DNA from 2 places in the Gordonia paraffinivorans genome. Region 2 is predicted to be linked to the other one. Evidence: riboswitches for the same ligand, from Rfam matches in the RefSeq annotation. Region 2 holds a riboswitch; the other holds the start of a gene.
The links. Region 2 has a riboswitch for cobalamin ahead of E1P53_RS19715 (CbtB domain-containing protein). Riboswitches for the same ligand answer to the same signal wherever they lie in the genome.
Positions count from the first base shown of each region.

Region 1 (4,362 bases), 620 kb from region 2:
GCCGGCGGCCAGTGCGATCGCGATCATCCCGCCGTCGTTGACGAAGAAGCGCTCGAGGGGTTGCGGAAAGCTGACCTGTTCGCCGCAATTGGTGACCGTGACGGTGTTCGCCGATGTTGTGGTGCTGTCGGTTCCGCAGCCGGCGAGGAGAGCCGCGGTGAGAGCGGAGACGGTGATGAGTGTGCTGGGGAGTGTGGGTTTCACAGGGATTCCTCGATGTCGAGCATCTGCCGGGCAGACGCGATGGGCGAGTTCAGGAGTAGGTGGGGCTGCCCCGTCTCGGGATGGGGCACGACGCTGCCGGCCACGTCGAAGACCGCGGCCAGCAACTCGGATGTGAGCACCTCGAGCGGTGGTCCGTGCGCGATGATCCCGCCGTCGGCGACGACCGCGACCGCGTCGAAGTGGCGGAGTACGAGGTCGAGGTCGTGCATCGCCGCGACCACCGTTGCCTCGAGGTCGTCGAGCACCTGCATCAGGCGCAGGCGCCACGCGGCGTCGAGATGATTCGTCGGTTCGTCGAGAACGATGATCGGGGTCTGCTGCGCGAGGGCACGGGCCAGCACGACGCGGTGCCGTTCACCACCGGACAACTGGGTGCACGGCCTGTGCTCCCAGCCGGCCAGACCCACCGCCCGCAGGGCGTCGCGCACGGCTGCGACATCGTCGGAATCGCCCGTGGCCCAAGATGATCGGTAGGGCGTGCGCCCGAGCCCGACGGCCTCCTCGACGGTCAGCTCCGCGGAGGGGAACTCGTCCTGCCCGACGACGGCGATCGAGCGGGCCCGCCGCCGCGCCGGAAGCCTGCCGAGGTCGTCGTCGTCGACGAGTACCCGTCCGCTCGCCGGCGATGCGAGCCCGCACAGCGTTCGGAGCAGGGTGGACTTACCGGCGCCGTTGGGGCCGACGATCGCGAGTCGGGTGCGGGCCGGGACGTCGATGTTCACGTCGCGCAGGATCATCCGGGACCCGCGTCTGCATCCGACCGCCCGGGCGTGAAGCGACAGTGCTGGTGGTCGGGTCGCGGATAATCGGGTCGGGGGCATCAGGCGCTCCCGCCGAACACGTATTGGCGGCGACCCATCAGGAACAGGAAGACCGGGGCGCCGATCAGTCCGGTCACGATGCCGAGCGGCATCTCTCGGGGTGACGCCACGACCCGGGAGATCACGTCGACCCAGACCAGGAACAGTGCCCCACCGCAGACCGCGACCGGGAGCATCGCCCGGTGGGTCGCGCCGGCGAGCAGGCGTGCGGCGTGGGGGACGATGAGGCCGACGAAGCCGATACCGCCGGCAACGGCGACCATCACCCCGACCAGAACTCCCTGGACGGCGAACAGTGCGCTGCGGACGCCGCGAACCGGAACCCCCAGGGACGACGCGGTGTCGGTGCCCGCGGCGTAGGCGTCGAGCCACGAGTGGATCGCGAGCATCGCGACCACGGCGACCACGACGACCACTCCCGCGATCTGCACCTTTGCCCAGGTCGCGCCGGCGACGCTGCCGAGCATCCAGAACATGACGTTGTCGGCAGCGTGCGGGTCGGCGGCGGTGAAGACCAGCAGCGACGACAGCGCCATGAACGCCGACGACAGCACCACCCCGGACAGGATCAGCCGGAGCGGTGTCAGCCCTCCCTGCGCACGGGCGACGACGTACACCGCGACCGAGGCCGCGAGCGAGCCGAGCAGCGCGCCGCCGGAGAGCGCCCAAACTCCCAGCACAGCAAGGGAACCCAGCGTGATGACCACGGTCGCGCCGACTGCGGCGCCGGCGGACACACCCAACAGGTAAGGCTCGGCGAGTGGGTTGCGGACCAGTGCCTGCATCAGCGCACCGGCGAGTGCGAGGCCGCCGCCGACGATCGCGGCGAGAATCGACCGTGGCAACCGGAGATCGAAGACGATGACCGCATGCGCGGCGTCGACCTCGGCGCCGCGGAGACGCCCGGCGACGGTGCGCCAGACCTCTCCGATCGGGATGGTCTCCGCGCCGAACGCGGTGGCCAGGGTGATGCTCACCAGCGTGAGCGCCAACAGGATCAGGGCAAGCGGCACGGACGGGAGTCGCCGCACCGACAATGCGGTGGCGACCGGCGTCGTGCCGTCGGGAGGACGGGACACGTGTTCTCACCTCGGTCTGAGCGTCTGTGCGCGAGACGCTGATGGACTCGTCGAGAGCGGCAGGTATTCGGACTCGGGTTCGACCGGACCCGACGCCTTCCCGGGTTGCCCCAGTGGCCGTGTGTCGGGTTCGTCCCCCATACCGCTGCGCGCCAGTCCTGGATTCCCACCAGGTTCCCTTGCCTCCGCGTGGTGCGGGTGCGACCGCTCTCGAGGGTGAGGGTACCAACCCCGGCGCCGGGCGGCGTCGCCGGCGAGGCGGTCGTCGGGCGCGGGACGACGACGACACCTATCCTTGTGTCCACGAGGCGATGTGACCCGAAGCGAACCGAGGCGGACGGTGACCCGATGAATGGACGACCGACGAAGCTGGCGATCATCGGCGCGGGTGCGGTGGGCACCGCGATCGCGTACTCCGCGCTGATCCGTGGCGTCGCGCGCAGCATCGCGCTCATGGACGTCAACGCGGCGAAGGTCGCCGCGGAGGTCCTCGATCTCTCGCACGGTCTGGAGTTCGTGCCCCGCGCCGATGTCGTCGGCTCCGACGACATGTCGGTGTGCGCAGGTGCCGACGTCGTCGTGATGACCGCCGGCGCCAAACAGAAACCGGGACAGTCGCGGCTCGAATTGGCCGAGGCCACAATCGGCCTGACGCGATCGATCCTGCCCCGGGTCCTGGAGGTTGCGCCAGACGCGATCTATCTCATGGTCACCAACCCCGTCGACGTCGTCACGCGCGCGGCGTTGGAGGTCAGCGGGCTGCCGCCGAATCGGGTGTTCGGTTCGGGAACGGTGCTCGACTCGTCGCGGCTGCGGTTCCTGATCGCCGACCACTGCGGGGTCGCCGTGCAGAGCGTGCACGCCTACATCGTCGGCGAGCACGGCGACACCGAGATCGCGCTGTGGTCGTCGGCGACGATCGGCGGGGTCCCGCTGACGCAGTGGACTCCGCTGCCCGGTCGACCGCCGATGGATTTCGCTGCGCGCGAGGCCATTCGAGACGAGGTGGTGCACGCCGCGTACAAGATCATCGAGGGCAAGGGCGCCACCAACTACGCCATCGGACTCGCGGCCACGCGCATCGTCGAGGCGGTCCTCGGCGACGAACACCGGGTCATGCCCGTCTCGACGGTCGCCGACGGGTTCCCCGGCCTCGAGGACGTGTGCCTGTCGCTGCCGACCGTGATCGATCGCGGCGGTGCGCGTAACAGGCTCGAGGTGCCGCTGTCGGACGAGGAGCGAGAGGGGCTGCTCGCGTCGGCGGAGACGCTGCGCCGGATGCAGGCGAGGTTCGGGTTGTAGGGATGGCGACAGGATCGCGGGTTGGTGCGCTCGCGCGGGTTGGACATCGCGATCGTGGGCTCGACCCTCGACTTCGGGTGGGCTCGGGTGCCTGTCACTCGACCGGACCAATCCTCGCTTCCGATGCTGGTCCGCCCGCCGCGTGCCGGTAGGTTTTACCTGATCGCATCGGTGTGGAAGAGGGTCGACGATGAGCGTTGTGCGGAAGACGGTGCTGGGTTTTATGGCGGCGGGAGCGCTGATGATCGCGCCGCCGACGGTGGCCGCCCCGGCGCAGGCCGCGACCGACTACCCGAACTGCACCGCTCTCCGTGAGGACTACCCGCACGGTGTCGGCAGGCCGGGTGCGGTCGACTCGACCTCGGGCACCCCGGTCACGAACTTCACCGTCGACGCCGACCTCTACAACGCCAACTCGGAGAGCGACCGCGACGGCGACGGCATCGCCTGCGAGCAGCACTGACCCCGGCGTCGAAACGACGTCGCCCACGACATCGGTCCGGATCGGCGACAGCGATCGAAATCGCCGGGGCTGATCGAAGTCGCGGGCGACTTCGTCTCTGTCCGCCGTCTCTGTCCGATCGCCGACGATCGTCGCGAACCAGCGGCACCGGCAGCAACGGCCGGTCGGCGACGACGCCATCGCCCGCTGGGCACTGCCCGGGGACGCTCCGGGCTCGGTCACCCCTCCGGGCGCCTCGACCTGAGGTTTTCGACCATCTGCGCGGCCGAGGGAACCGATTCGGCGCGCAGATAGTCTGAACTTCATGCGCGACGACAAGCTGCTCTCCCGGATCTCGGCTCTGCTCCGCAAGGCGGAGAACACCGACAACGAGCACGAGGCCGAGGCCTTCATGCAGGCCGCGCAGCGCCTGGCGACCGCGTCCGCGATCGATCTGGCGGTGGCCCGCGCACACGACCCCGACGCCCGCAAG
Region 1 is NZ_CAACYD010000007.1:838,913-843,274, forward strand. It holds gene E1P53_RS16850 (ABC transporter substrate-binding protein) at 1-204, opposite strand, end outside; gene E1P53_RS16855 (ABC transporter ATP-binding protein) at 201-1,046, opposite strand; gene E1P53_RS16860 (FecCD family ABC transporter permease) at 1,046-2,125, opposite strand; cobalamin riboswitch at 2,167-2,349, opposite strand; gene E1P53_RS16865 (L-lactate dehydrogenase) at 2,474-3,427, shown strand; gene E1P53_RS16870 (excalibur calcium-binding domain-containing protein) at 3,618-3,890, shown strand; gene E1P53_RS16875 (DUF2786 domain-containing protein) at 4,195-4,362, shown strand, end outside.
Region 1: another riboswitch for cobalamin. It lies ahead of E1P53_RS16860 (FecCD family ABC transporter permease); the one in region 2 lies ahead of E1P53_RS19715 (CbtB domain-containing protein).

Region 2 (4,362 bases):
CGGCGTGGATCTCGTTGAGACGGGCGGTCAGCTTCTCGGCGAGCCGGCGCGAGTTCGCGAACACGATGGTCGCGCGGTTTGCCTCGATCTGGTCGACGATGGCGGCCTCGACGTAGGGCCACAGCGATCCCGCGGTCGGCGAGAACGCGTCGTCGAGTTCTGCGCCGGCACCCTCGGGACCCGGAGGCGGCGGGATGTTCGCCATGTCCTCGACGGGCACGTCGACGCGCAGGTCGAAGGTCTTCTCGGCCTTCGGCTTCACGACGGTGCACGGGGCGGCCCCGGACAGGAAGCCGGCCACCACCTCGGGCGGCCGCACCGTCGCCGACAGGCCGATGCGCTGCGCCGGCTTCTCGAGCAGCTCGTCGAGACGTTCGAGGGTGAGCGCGAGATGGGTGCCGCGCTTGGTCGAGGCGACGGCGTGCACCTCGTCGACGATGACCGCCTCGACGTCGGTGAGCGTCTCGCGCGCCGCCGACGTAAGCATCAGGTAGAGCGACTCCGGCGTGGTGATCAGGATGTCCGGCGGCGACTTGATCAAACTGCGGCGCTCGGCCGCCGGGGTGTCGCCGGAGCGGACGCCGACGGTGATGTTCGGCTCGGGCAGGTTCAGCTCCTGCGCGGCGCGCGTGATGCCGGTCAGCGGGGCGCGGAGGTTGCGCTCGACGTCGACCGCGAGCGCCTTCAGCGGCGAGATGTAGACGACGCGGGTACCGGTCCGTCTCGGCTCGGCGGCCCGCCCGGCGGCCTCGGCGGCGAGCCGGTCGAGGGCCCACAGGAATGCCGCGAGGGTCTTGCCGGAGCCCGTCGGTGCGATGACGAGGGTGTTCGCGCCGTCGGCGATGGAGGTCCACGCGCCCTTCTGCGCGGCGGTGGGCTTGGTGAAGGCGCTGGTGAACCACCGCCGGGTGGGGGCGGTGAAGCGGTCGAGCACCGAGGGGCGGGGCATCTCTCCACTATGTCTCACCGGTGCGACAGACGGCCGTATCGCGTGCGTATAAGGTCGACGTACGCCTGTACGGGGAATCCGGTGAGAATCCGGAGCGGTCGCGCCACTGTGAGCGACGACAACCGGACGCGGTCGGGAGTATCTCGACGGTGTCCGATGTCGACGCGAGCCAGGATGCCGTGCCGGCGGATGAGATCCACAACTCTCCGACGCGAGATCGGCGAAAGGACACCGACACATGACCATCGGAACCCCTGATCAGGGAATCCCCGTATCCGGCACGACAGCGGCCGCGGCCGCACCGCGGGCCATCGCGGTGCCGAACCTCTCCGCGGCGAGCGCCGCGCTCTGGCTGAGCCTCACCGTGCTGCTCGCCGCACTGGCCTACTACTTCCTCGGGTACGACCAGGGCGTGGTGTCGGTGTTCGGCGAGAACACCTACGTGCACGAGTTCGTGCACGACGCACGCCACTTCCTCGGCTTCCCCTGCCACTGAGCGACCGGCGGAAGGGGACAAGTTCACATGGAGAAGAAGTTCATCGGCGCGGGCCTGCTGTCGGGTCTGATCGCCGGCATCATCTCGTTCGTCTTCGCCCGGATGTTCATCGAACCGGTCGTGGGCAAGGCCATCGACTACGAGGGCGCGCGTTCGGAGGCCGAGGAGACCCTCGAACACGCCGCGGGCGGACACCACCACCACGGCGAGGAGGGTGAGGTCTTCACCCGCGCCATGCAGGAGAACCTCGGGGCCGGTGTCGGCACTCTGGTGTTCGCACTCTGCATGGGAGCGTTCTTCGCGGTCGCGTTCACGGTCCTGTGGTCCTACGTCGGCAGGCGGTACCCGGCGACCGACCCGCGCGCGGTCGCGGGCGCGCTCGGCGTGATCGGGTTCGTCGCCGTCTTCGGCGTGCCGTTCTTCGCCTACCCGGGCAATCCGCCCGCGGTCGGCGACGACGAGACCATCGGCGAGCGGACCGCGGCGTTCCTGACGATCACCGTGGCGTCTGTGGTGCTCGCCATCGCGGCCGTGGTGCTCGCGCTGTGGCTGCGACCGCGGATCGGCGGGCTCGTCTCGGGGATCGTCGGCACGGCGGCGTATCTGGTCGCCGTGGGCGTCACCATCGCGGTGCTGCCGTCGTTCCACGAGGTCCCCGAACCCCTGCGCGACGACGCCGGGCAGATCGTGTTCCCGGGATTCCCGGCCGACGTGGTGGGCGATTTCCGCGTGTACGCGATCGCCAACCAGGTCATCCTCTGGACCGTCCTGACGCTGACCTTCGCGGTGGCCCTCGGCGCGATGTCGCGTTCGAGGAGCGACGGGCGGACCGTCGTCGGCGCCGGTTCGAGGTGAGCGCGGCCGGGTGCACTCACCGCTGATGCAGATCATCACCGCCGGGCGCACCGGCCCCAACAGGTCGGTGCGCTTCGGCGGTGAGGCGCCGCTGGACGACCGGGGGCGCCGGGACGTCGTCGCGGTGGCAGGCGGCATCGAACCCGTCGTCGCCTGTGGGCCCGAGCCGGCGACCCTCGAGAGCGCCCGTCTCCTCGGCGCACCCGTCGAGCAGATCGTCGACGACGCGCTGCGCACCCTGGACGTGGGCGCATGGGCCGGCCTCGCGCCGGAACAGGTCCCGCCGCACCACCTCGCGGCCTGGTTCGCCGACCCCGGCGCGACACCGCACGGAGGGGAGAGCATCGCCGGCCTCGTCGATCGCCTCCACGCCTGGCGGGACCACATGATGGACGAGATCGCCGGCCGTGCGGTCGTCGTGGCCATGCCCGTCGCCCAGGCCCTGCTGTGCCGAGAGGCCTCCGACTACTTCCGGACCGAGGTCCGGCCGGCGGCCGTGTACCGGTGGCCCCGGGACCGTACCGGCGGGTGAGACGACGCACGGCGAAGACACGAAGAGACGGAATCGCCGTGATGTGCCTAGACATCGACAGTGACTCCTGACACAGTTGAACCGGCAAAGTGAAACGTGTTCCACCTCGGTGGCTACCGGTCTGGGAGAGTGACGATGTTCGAGTGGTCCGAAGAAGACCTGATGGTTCGGGATGCGCTGCGCGCGTTCATCGACAAGGAGATCCGGCCACATGTCGACGAGCTCGAGTCCGGCCAGCTCCCGCCCTACGACATCACCCGCAAGCTGCTGCAGACCTTCGGCGTCGACCAGATGGCCAAGGACGCGCTGGAGAAGGAACTCGCGGCCGAGGCCGCCGGGGAGAAGAAGGAGTCGTCCGGCGGCGGTGGCGGCGCCATGGGCGGCTCGATGTTCATGATGGTCAACATCGAACTGGCCGGCGTGTGTCTCGGCCTCGTCGCCTCGCTGGGCGTGAGCATGGGCCTGACCGCGTCGACGATCCGCAGCCGCGGCACCCTCGCACAGAAGAAGCGCTGGTTGCCGGAACTGGTGACGATGGAGAAGATCGGCGCCTGGGCCATCACCGAACCCGACTCGGGCTCGGATGCGCTGGGCGGCATGAAGACAACCGTGCGCCGCGACGGCGACGGTTACATCCTCAACGGTCAGAAGACCTTCATCACCAACGGCCCGTACGCCGACACCATCGTCGTGTTCGCCAAGCTCGACGACGGCAGCGACACCCCGATCCGCGACCGCAAGGTGCTCACCTTCGTCCTCGACAAGGGCATGCCCGGTCTCACGCAGGGTAAGCCGTTCAAGAAGATGGGCATGATGAGCTCGCCGACCGGTGAGCTGTTCTTCGACAACGTCCGCCTCGGCAAGGACCGCCTGCTCGGCGAGACCGAGGACACCGGCTCCGACGCCCGCGGCGCCGAGGGCGCCAAGGCCGGGTTCGTCGCCGAGCGCATCGGCATCGCCGCCCTGTCGCTGGGCATCATCAACGAGGCGCAGCGCCTGTCGGTCGACTACGCCAAGAACCGCAAGCTGTGGGGCCAGCCGATCGGCGACTTCCAGCTCATCCAGCTCAAGCTCGCCGAGATGGAGATCGCGCGGATCAACGTGCAGAACATGCTGTTCAACGCGATCGAGCGCGCCAAGGCCGGCAAGCCGCTGAGCCTGGCCGAGGCGTCGGCGATGAAGCTGTACTCGTCGCGGGCGGCGACCGATGTCGCCATGGAGGCGGTCCAGCTGTTCGGCGGCAACGGCTACATGGCGGAGTACCGGGTGGAGCAACTCGCCCGGGATGCGAAGTCGCTCATGATCTACGCGGGCAGCAACGAGATCCAGGTGACCCACGTCGCCAAGGGGCTGTTGCGCGGCTGAGCCGTTGGCTCCATGGCCTGGAGCCGCGCCCCGCGCGGCTTCGGGCTATGGGGTCGCGGCCTGAGCCAGCCGCCAGACCCGATCCCGCGACATCGGGGTCTCGTGGGGCCGCACGCCGATCGCGCGGCGGATGGCATTGGCCAGCGCGGGCGCGACCGGGTTGAA
Region 2 is NZ_CAACYD010000007.1:1,463,092-1,467,453, forward strand. It holds gene E1P53_RS19710 (ATP-dependent helicase) at 1-949, opposite strand, end outside; cobalamin riboswitch at 963-1,150, shown strand; gene E1P53_RS19715 (CbtB domain-containing protein) at 1,188-1,445, shown strand; gene E1P53_RS19720 (CbtA family protein) at 1,473-2,300, shown strand; gene E1P53_RS19725 (histidine phosphatase family protein) at 2,326-2,832, shown strand; gene E1P53_RS19730 (acyl-CoA dehydrogenase family protein) at 2,968-4,197, shown strand; gene E1P53_RS19735 (molybdopterin-dependent oxidoreductase) at 4,243-4,362, opposite strand, start outside.